One region of the Streptomyces sp. NPDC033966 genome, then DNA from elsewhere that is predicted to be linked to it. Evidence: riboswitches for the same ligand, from Rfam matches in the RefSeq annotation. Region 1 holds a riboswitch; the other holds the start of a gene.
What was found. A riboswitch is a leader RNA that binds a small molecule or an ion and turns the genes downstream of it on or off. The one in region 1 is predicted to bind cyclic di-AMP.
Positions count from the first base shown of each region.

Region 2: it holds a riboswitch for cyclic di-AMP, as region 1 does, so the genes downstream of both, ACZ518_RS25365 (peptidoglycan DD-metalloendopeptidase family protein) here and ACZ518_RS22105 (M23 family metallopeptidase) in region 1, are expected to answer to the same signal.

Region 1 covers NZ_JBVIRQ010000007.1:299,665-304,806, reverse strand. Annotated here, with positions in the region: gene ACZ518_RS22115 (M16 family metallopeptidase) at 1-1,332, shown strand, start outside; gene ACZ518_RS22110 (M16 family metallopeptidase) at 1,353-2,720, shown strand; cyclic di-AMP (ydaO/yuaA leader) riboswitch at 2,938-3,097, shown strand; gene ACZ518_RS22105 (M23 family metallopeptidase) at 3,110-3,922, shown strand; gene ACZ518_RS22100 (GntR family transcriptional regulator) at 4,092-4,757, shown strand; gene ACZ518_RS22095 (HPr family phosphocarrier protein) at 5,002-5,142, opposite strand, start outside.
Region 2 covers NZ_JBVIRQ010000009.1:182,033-187,174, forward strand. Annotated here, with positions in the region: gene hpnH (adenosyl-hopene transferase HpnH) at 1-949, shown strand, start outside; gene ACZ518_RS25355 (aspartate aminotransferase family protein) at 946-2,349, shown strand; gene ACZ518_RS25360 (tyrosine-protein phosphatase) at 2,402-3,223, opposite strand; cyclic di-AMP (ydaO/yuaA leader) riboswitch at 3,542-3,704, shown strand; gene ACZ518_RS25365 (peptidoglycan DD-metalloendopeptidase family protein) at 3,709-4,725, shown strand; gene ACZ518_RS25370 (SGNH/GDSL hydrolase family protein) at 4,889-5,142, shown strand, end outside.

The DNA.
Region 1 (5,142 bases):
GCTCAGGCCTCCGGCGGCCTGACAGCGACCGAGCACCGGCTGGCCAACGGCCTGCGCGTGGTGCTGTCCGAGGACCACCTCACTCCGGTCGCCGCCGTCTGCCTCTGGTACGACGTCGGCTCGCGACACGAAGTCAAGGGGCGGACCGGTCTGGCTCACCTCTTCGAGCACCTGATGTTCCAGGGTTCGGCGAGCGTACCGGGCAACGGGCACTTCGAGCTCGTCCAGGGCGCCGGCGGCTCGCTGAACGGCACCACCAGCTTCGAGCGCACCAACTACTTCGAGACCATGCCGGCGCACCAGCTGGAGCTCGCCCTGTGGCTGGAGGCGGACCGCATGGGCTCGCTGCTGGCCGCCCTGGACGACGAGTCCATGGAGAACCAGCGCGACGTCGTCAAGAACGAGCGCCGCCAGCGGTACGACAACGTCCCGTACGGCACCGCGTTCGAGAAGCTGACCGCGCTCGCCTACCCGGAGGGCCACCCGTACCACCACACCCCGATCGGCTCGATGGCCGACCTGGACGCCGCCTCCCTGGAGGACGCGCGCAACTTCTTCCGTACGTACTACGCGCCCAACAACGCCGTGCTGTCGGTCGTGGGCGACATCGACCCGGAGCGGACCCTCGCCTGGATCGAGAAGTACTTCGGCACCATCCCGGCGCACGACGGCAAGCAGCCGCCGCGCGACGGCTCGCTCCCCGAGATCATGGGCGGGCAGCTGCGCGAGGAGATCGTCGAGGAGGTCCCGGCGCGTGCGCTGATGGCCGCCTACCGCCTGCCGCACGACGGCACCCGGGAGTGCGACGCCGCCGACGTGGCGCTGACCGTGCTGGGCGGCGGGGAGTCCTCCCGCCTGCACAACCGCCTGGTACGCCGTGACCAGACGGCCGTGGCGGCCGGGTTCGGCATGCTGCGCCTGGCCGGCGCGCCCTCGCTGGGCTGGCTGGACGTCAAGACCTCCAGCGGCGTCGAGGTGCCCGCCATCGAGGCGGCCGTCGACGAGGAGCTCGCGCGGTTCGCCGCCGAGGGCCCGACGGCCGAGGAGATGGAGCGCGCGCAGGCGCAGCTGGAGCGCGAGTGGCTGGACCGGCTCGGCACCGTGGCCGGCCGCGCCGACGAACTGTGCCGTTTCGCGGTGCTCTTCGGCGACCCCCAGCTCGCCCTGACCGCCGTCCAGCGGGTGCTGGACGTCACCGCCGAGGAGGTGCAGGCCGTGGCCGCGGCCAGGCTGCGCCCCGACAACCGCGCGGTGCTGGTCTACGAGCCGCTGGCCGGCGCCGAGGCCCACGAGACCGAGCAGCACGACGAGAACGAGGGGGCGGAGCAGTGAGCGACACCGCAGCCGTCACGATGACCTTCCACCCGCGGCCGCAGGCCGGCGAGGCGAAGCCGTGGGCCTTCCCGGCCCCGGAGCGCTCCACGCTCCCCAACGGCCTGACCCTGCTGCGCTGCCACCGCCCGGGCCAGCAGGTGGTGGCGGTCGAGGTCAACCTCGCGGCCCCGCTGGACGCCGAGCCCGAGGGCCTCGACGGGGTGGCCACCATCATGGCCCGCGCCCTGTCGGAGGGCACCGACAAGCACTCCGCCGAGGAGTTCGCCGCCGAGCTGGAGCGCTGCGGCGCCACCCTCGACGCCCACGCCGACCACCCCGGCCTGCGGGTCTCCCTGGAGGTCCCGGCCTCCCGGCTGTCCAAGGCGCTTGCCCTGCTCGCCGAGGCCCTGAGCGCGCCCGCCTTCGCCGACAGCGAGGTCGACCGCCTGGTGCGCAACCGGCTCGACGAGATCCCGCACGAGCTGGCCAACCCGCAGCGCCGCGCCGCCAAGGAGCTCTCCAAGGAGCTGTTCCCCGCCGCGCTGCGCGTGTCCCGCCCCCGCCAGGGCACCGAGGAGACGGTCGCGCGGATCGACTCCGGGGCCGTACGCGCCTTCTACGAGGCCCACGTACGGCCCTCCACCACCACCGCGGTGGTCGTCGGCGACCTGACCGGCATTGACCTGGACGTCCTGCTGGCGGACACCCTGGGCGCCTGGACCGGCAACACCGCCGCGCCCCGCCCGGTCCAGCCGGTGACGGCCGACGACACGGGCCGCGTGGTCATCGTGGACCGGCCGGGCGCCGTCCAGACGCAGCTGCTGATCGGCCGGATCGGACCGGACCGGCACGACATCGTCTGGGCCCCGCAGGTGCTCGGCACGTACTGCCTCGGCGGCACCCTCACCTCCCGCCTGGACAAGGTGCTGCGCGAGGAGAAGGGCTACACCTACGGCGTCCGCGCCTTCGGGCAGGTGCTGCGCTCGACCGCCGACGGCAAGGGCGCCTCGATGCTCGCCATCAGCGGTTCGGTGGACACCCCCAACACGGGTCCGGCGCTGGAGGACCTGTGGAAGGTGCTGCGGACCCTTGCGGAGGGCGGACTGACCGACGCCGAGCGGGATGTGGCGGTGCAGAACCTGGTGGGCGTAGCCCCGCTGAAGTTCGAGACGGCCGCCTCGGTCGCCGGCACGCTCGCCGACCAGGTGGAGCAGGAGCTGCCGGACGACTACCAGGCGCGGCTGTACGCGCGGCTGGCCGAAACCGGTACGGCGGAGGCCACTTCGGCCGTCGTGAACGCCTTCCCGGTGGACCGTCTGGTCACCGTCCTGGTGGGCGACGCCGCGCAGATCGAGGAGCCCGTCCTGGCCCTCGGGATCGGTGAGGTCACCGTCGTCTCCAACTGAGCGGCGCGAGGCCCGGGACGGGCCGGGATCCGGCCCGTGACAAGGGGGCTCCGGTGGAACATCCACCGGAGCCCCCTTTGTCCGTTTGGTGGCGTGGTTGCAGGTATGCGGTGTGGCGTACGCAACAAAAGCGCTCGTCTGTTTGGCGATTGACTGATGATCCGCCTAGCGTCGGCCGTGCTGTTCGTCAGTTTGTACCCGCCGCATCCGCGGCACCGGACAGCGATCGCCGAGTCCCCGTCAGGCGCGAGCCTGGGGAGCCGGGGACCCACATGTGTCCCTGGGGTGAATCGGACCCCCTCGCAAGAGGAGGCCCGTAGGAGACCTTCCTGCTCCGAACCCGTCAGCTAACCCGGTAGGCGAGAGGGAAGGAAAGGATCACCCCCTTCATGGCGTTTGGCAGTCGTGCCGCCGGTTCTGGTAAGCACCGTGGTTCCAGCCGTCTGAGCCGCAAGACCGCCGGCTACGCCGGCATCGCCGCCCTCGCCACCACGGGCGTGGTCGGCACCCTGGCCGCTCCGGCCTTCGCGGCGGACAACAGCAGCGGCCCGTCCATGGAGGACACCGGTCAGAACGCGATCGTCGTCGCCGACGGTCTGCAGGACGACATCGAGGTCCAGGCCGCGACCCAGCAGAGCGCCGCCGAGGCCGTCGCCGCGCAGGCGCAGGCCGAGGCCGAGGCGAAGACGCGGGCCGCCGAGGCCAAGCGCACCGCCGAGGCCGCCGAGGCCAAGGAGAAGGCCGAGCGCGAGGCCGCCGAGAAGGCCGCCAAGGAAGAGGCCCGCAAGCGCCTCAACACCTTCGTCGCCCCGGTCGACGGCTCGTACGTCAGCACCCAGTACGGCGCGGGCGGCGGCATGTGGTCCTCCGGCAGCCACACGGGCATCGACTTCCACGCCGACGAGGGCAGCATCGTCCACGCCGTGGGCGCGGGCACCATCGTCGAGGCCGGCTGGGGCGGCGCCTACGGCAACAACGTCGTGATCCGCCACAACGACGGCACCTACACCCAGTACGGGCACCTGCTCTCGCTCAGCGTCTCCGTCGGCGAGACGGTCGGCGCCGGCCAGCAGATCGGCCTGTCGGGCTCCACCGGCAACTCCAGCGGCCCGCACCTGCACTTCGAGGCCCGCACCGGTGCCACGTACGGCACGGACATCAACCCGCTGACGTACCTGCGCAACCACGGCGTGGGCATCTGACCCGCACCCGCACAGCGCGCTTCACCGAGGAAGGCCCCGGCTCACAGAGCCGGGGCCTTCCTCGTTTTATCCTTCATATTTCCGCCCCCGCTCGGAAAATTGCCGCGTGTTGCAATAGAGTCGCAGTACGGCCACGATAAACCGAACCGAAACCAGCGGAGGTCCGGCCTTGCGTATTCCGGCGCACGCGGTGTGCACAGCGATTCGCGACGATATCGTCTCCGGATTCTTCGGGCCGGGCAGCCGGCTGACCGAGGAGGTGCTCGCCCGCCGTTACGGGGTCTCGCGCGTCCCGGTCCGCGAGGCGCTGCGCACCCTGGAGTCCGAGGGCTTCGTCACCACGCGGCGGCACGCGGGCGCCTGCGTGGCCGAGCCGACCGAACAGGAGGCCGCCGACCTCCTGGAGCTGCGGATGCTGCTGGAGCCGCTCGCCGCCTCCCGGGCCGCCCGCCGGCGCACCGACGGCCACCTGAAGGTGCTGCGCGGACTGGTCAGGCTGGGCCGGGAGCGGGCCGGGCGGGCCCAGGGGGAGGACCTGCGCTCCCTGGGGAGCTGGTTCCACGAGACGCTGGCCCAGGCCTCGGCCAGTCCGGGGCTGATCGCCCTGCTGACCCAGACCCGGCACAAGATCGCCTGGATGTACGCGGTCGAGGCCCCCGTGCGGCCCGCGGAGTGCTGGGCCGAGCACGCCGCGATCGTGGACGCCGTCGCGCGCGGGGACGCGGAGCGGGCCAGGTCCCTGACCGCGCTGCACGCGCAGCGGACGGCCGGGGCGCACCGGCCGAGGGTGAGGAATCCGCAACCTGCCGTAAACACGGCGAGCGCTCCGAATTAACAGATCCCGTATACAACGGAGGAATATCCGGGCGCTCCCGGGCGCCGGTGGAATTCGCGTCCCGCCTTCACGCGTCCGCTTTTGTGTGTCCGCTTTTGTGCGTCCGTTTTCATGCGTCCGCTTCTGCGCGCCCGTGGCTCGATTCCGGCGCGCATCATTCGCAGATTCCCCGAAGGGGAAACGCGGAAGCCGCGGCCCCCGGGGTGGTGGGGACCGCGGCTTCCGGGCTACCGGACCCGAAGGGTCAGACGGTCTCGGGGAGCTCCTCGAGGCCCTCGGCGACCAGCTTCGCGAGGCGGTCGAGCGCGGCGTCCGCGCCCTCGGCGTCGGAAGTCAGGACGATCTCCTCGCCGCCCTGGGCGCCCAGACCCAGGACCGCCAGCAT
Region 2 (5,142 bases), on a different contig from region 1:
GATCGTCGAGCTGGAACCGCTCTACGCCTGCAACCTCGCCTGCGAGGGCTGCGGGAAGATCCAGCACCCGGCCGGAGTGCTCAAGCAGCGCATGCCCGTGGCCCAAGCGGTCGGCGCCGTGCTGGAATCCGGGGCGCCCATGGTCTCCATCGCCGGCGGCGAACCCCTGATGCACCCGCAGATCCACGAGATCGTGCGCCAGCTCGTGGCCCGGCGGAAATACGTGTTCCTCTGCACCAACGCACTGCTGCTCCGCAAGAAGATCGAGAAGTTCACCCCCTCCCCCTACTTCGCCTTCGCCGTGCACATCGACGGACTGCGCGAACGCCACGACGAATCCGTGGCCAAGGAAGGCGTCTTCGACGAGGCCGTCGCCGCCATCAAGGAGGCGAAGCGCCGCGGATTCCGGGTGACCACCAACTCCACCTTCTTCAACACCGACACCCCGCAGACGATCATCGAGGTGCTGAACTTCCTCAATGACGACCTCCAGGTCGACGAAATGATGATCTCGCCCGCCTACGCCTACGAAAAGGCACCCGACCAGGAACACTTCCTCGGCGTCGAACAGACCCGGGAACTCTTCAGGAAGGCCTTCGCCGGAGGCAACCGGCGCCGCTGGCGGCTCAACCACTCCCCGCTCTTCCTCGACTTCCTCGAAGGCAAGGCCGATTTCCCCTGCACGGCCTGGGCCATTCCCAATTACTCGCTCTTCGGCTGGCAGCGCCCCTGCTACCTGATGAGCGACGGCTACGTGCCCACGTACCGGGAGCTCATCGAGGACACCGACTGGAGCAAGTACGGCCGCGGCAAGGACCCGCGCTGCGCCAACTGCATGGCGCACTGCGGCTACGAGCCCACCGCCGTCCTCGCCACCATGGGCTCCCTCAAGGAATCCCTGCGCGCCGCCCGGGAGACCATGGCGGGCAACCGGGACGCGTCGGCATGACCGGCGGACAGGGAGCGCGGCGGGGCTTCGACCTCGCCGCGCTGCTCGCCGAGCGCGGCGGGGAGCGCTACGAGCTGCACGCCCGCCACCTCAACCACCAGCTGCCCCGCATGCTGCACACCATCGGCTTCGACAAGGTCTACGAGCGGGCCGAGGGCGCCCACTTCTGGGACTCCGAGGGCAACGACTACCTCGACATGCTGGCCGGGTTCGGGGTGATGGGCCTGGGCCGGCACCACCCGGTGGTGCGCCAGGCCCTGCACGACGTCCTGGACGCCCAGCTCGCCGACCTCACCCGCTTCGACTGCCAGCCGCTGCCCGGGCTGCTGGCCGAGAAGCTGCTGTCGTACAGCCCGCACCTCGACCGGGTCTTCTTCGGCAACAGCGGCACCGAAGCGGTGGAGACCGCGCTGAAGTTCGCCCGGTACGCCACCGGGCGCCCCAGGATCCTCTACTGCGACCACGCCTTCCACGGGCTGACCACCGGCTCGCTGTCCGTCAACGGCGAAGGCGGCTTCCGCGACGGGTTCGCCCCGCTGCTCCCCGACACGAAGATCGCCCTCGGGGACCTGGCGGCGCTGGAGCGGGAACTCGCGCGCGGGGACGTGGCCGCCTTCGTGGTCGAGCCGGTCCAGGGCAAGGGGGTGCACGCCGCCCCGCCGGGATTCCTGCGGGCCGCGCAGGAACTGCTGCACCGGCACAAGGCCCTCCTCATCGCCGACGAGGTGCAGACCGGCCTCGGGCGGACGGGTGATTTCTACGCGTACCAGCACGAGCCGGGCGTGGAACCGGACCTGGTGTGCGTGGCCAAGGCCCTCTCCGGCGGGTACGTGCCCGTCGGCGCGACCCTGGGCAAGGACTGGATCTTCCAGAAGGTCTACTCGTCCATGGACCGGGTGCTGGTGCACTCCGCCAGCTTCGGTTCCAACGCCCAGGCCATGGCGGCGGGGCTGGCGGTCCTGTCCGTCATGGAGGACGAACAGGTGGTGGCCAACGCCCGGGCCATGGGCGACCTGCTGCGCGGACGCCTGGCGGCGCTCGTGGACCGGTACGAGCTGCTGCACGAGGTGCGCGGGCGCGGACTGATGATCGGCATCGAGTTCGGGAAGCCCTCCTCCCTGGGGCTGCGCAGCCGGTGGGCGGTGCTCCAGGCGGCCCGCAAGGGTCTGTTCGCCCAGATGGTGGTGGTGCCGCTGCTGAGCCGGCACCGGATCCTCACCCAGGTCTCCGGGGACCACCTGGAGGTCATCAAGCTCATCCCGCCGCTGATCGTGGACGAGGCGGACGTGGAGCGGTTCGTCGGGGCCTTCCAGGAGGTCATGGACGAGGCGCACGGCGGGGGCGGGCTGATGTGGGACTTCGGCCGGACGCTGGTGAAGCAGGCGGTCGGCAGCCGCTGAGGCGCGGCGGTGCCGGAGGGGGCCCGGACGGGCCCCCTCCGGCCGTTCGCGGTCAGCCTTCCAGGAGCCGGTCCCGCAGCCGGTCCAGCGACTCGGGCGCGAGCGCGAGTCCCTCGGCGAGGTAGCGCTCCACGCCGCCCCACTGCTCCTCGATGGTCGCGAAGGCCGCGAGCAGGTACTCCGCGCGGGCGTCGAACAGCGGTGCCAGCAGCTCCATCACTTCGGGGGAGCGGGCCTCGGGCGCGTCGCTGCCCCGGCGCACCCGGTAGCGGTTGTGCGGGACGTTGGACTCCAGGTAGTCCGCCACGATCGCCTCGCGCTCCACGCCCAGCGCGAGCAGGGTCACCGCGACCGACAGCCCGGCCCGGTCCTTCCCGGCGGCGCAGTGCATCAGCGCCGGCACGCTGTCCAGCGTGAGCGCGTGCACGACACGGCTGTGTTCGGCGGTGCGGGTGCGGATGATCGTGCGGTACGAGTCCGTCATGCGGGCGGCGGCCCGGCCCTCGCCCAGGAGGCCGCGGAGCTGGTCGAGCTCGCCGTCGCGGACCATCTTCCAGAATTCCCGGCCGTCGGCCGGATCCGTCAGCGGGATGTTCACGTTGCGCACACCCGGCAATTCGACGTCGGGGCCCTCCAGGGCGTGATCCGCTCCGTTGCGGAAGTCGAAGACGGTGTGCAGCCCCAGCGAGGCGAGGAACTCTGCGTCGGTTTCGGTGGCATGCGCTAGATGTCCGCTTCGAAACAGTCGTCCCGGCCTGACCCTCCGCCCGTCCGTGGTCGGCAACCCGCCCACGTCACGGAAGTTGCGCACTCCGGTCAGCGCCGCACCAGGTCCGGGTCCGGCCGGAAGGGGCTGGGGTATCTGCTGGGTCACGTGTACTCCTCCGCGTGGGTCCGTGGTGTCCGAATTGGACTGGTTGAGAGCAACTTGCCATATGTGGTGGCGAGATCGGGCCGGGCGCCGTGAGCCAGATCATACGGTGACCGTGCGTGCCTGATCGCGAGAACCGAATTGCCTTGTGGGAGCGGTTGTTGATGGTGCGGAATGGACACAGGGTGACCGGAATTCCATTGATCCCCCATATCTGCGAATCCGTCAGAGAATTCGCGGCTTGTTGCCCGGTGCCCCGCTCGATTACCTTCGCGATCGATCCGGGTGGACCGCCTAATCCTGCCGCCGCCCGGGAACCGCACCCGACCATCGCGCGCGGCAGGAGCGGGGGAACCAGGCAGGCCGCTGTTCCGGATCATTTCCGGCCCAGCTAGGGGTGAAGCCGGACCCGTGCTCCGCACGTACGGCCGGACATCTCCAGTCCGAACCCGACAGCTCACCTCGCAGGCGCCGGAGAGGAATTCGACATGCCCGGAAAGGGTAAGCACCGCCGTCCGAAGTCCCGTTCGATATCCCGCGGCTTCGCCGTCGCCGGGACCGGCGGAGCGGCCCTCGCGCTCCCGCTGATGGGTGCCGCAGGCGCCAACGCCGCCCCGGCCGCCGCCCCGGCCAAGTCCGCGCCCGCGCAGAGCACCCAGACCCCGGAGGCCCTCCGCGCCGCGGCCCCCGCCGCCGCGCCCGCGGCCGCCGCGCCCACCGTCTACACGGTCGTGCCGGGCGACTACCTCTCCAAGATCGCCGCCGAGCGCCACCTCGACGGCGGCTGGGAGCAGCTCTACGCCGACAACCGCGAGGCCGTCGGCGCAGACCCGTCCCTCATCCACCCGGGCCTGAAGCTGAACCTCGTCGGCGGCGGCGCGGCCCCCGCCCCGAAGGCTCCTGCGGCCCCGGTCGAGGAATCCTCCACCGAAGCTCCGGCCGCCTCCGAGGGTGCGGGCGGCAAGGCCCGGTCCCCGAAGGGCACCGGCAAGACCACCGCCGGCCAGGCCGCCCGCCCCTCCGGTGGCACGGCCGCCAAGGGCTCCGGCGCCGCAGCCAAGAGCGAGAAGGCCTCCGTGCCCGCCGCGCCCGCCACCGCGTCCGGGTTCACCTCCCCCGTCGGCGGCGGCGTCTCCACCCAGTACCGCACCCCCGGCGCCATGTGGTCCTCCGGCTACCACACCGGCGTCGACTTCATCGCGAGCACCGGCACCACCGTGAAGGCCGTCGGCGCGGGCACCGTGGTCTCCGCAGGCTGGGGCGGCGCGTACGGCAACGAGGTCGTCATCAAGCACGCCGACGGCAAGTACTCCCAGTACGGCCACCTGTCCTCGCTCGCCGTCTCGGTGGGCCAGAGCGTCACCGGCGGCCAGACCATCGGACTCTCCGGCGCGACCGGCAACGTGACCGGCCCGCACCTCCACTTCGAGATCCGTACGGGCCCGTCCTACGGCTCGGACATCGACCCGCTCGCCTACCTCCGCTCCAAGGGCGTGAGCATCTGACGGCACCCGCCGTCGGCACGAGGACACGCGTGGGGCCGGGACCCGAGGGGGGTCCCGGCCCCACGTGTACTTATTCCTTATCCCCCGCGTGGTATAGATCACGGCCCGTCAACCCCTCATTACGTTGGCGTAGGTTGGTTGCCAAGGTGAAGGATGCTGTCCTGTGGCAGCGACGAAGACGACACTGAAGACCATCGGCTCGTACGCGGCGATCGGGGACAGCTTCACCGAGGGCGTGGGGGACCCGGGACCCGGGGATTCTTATCTCGGCTGGGCGGACCGGCTCGCCGTACTCCTGGCCGATCAGCGCGACGAGCACGACTTCCGGTACGCGAATCTGGCCGTGCGGGGCAAAGTACTCGACCAGATCGTGGCCGACCAGGTCCCGAGAGCCAAGGAACTCGCACCCGACCTCGT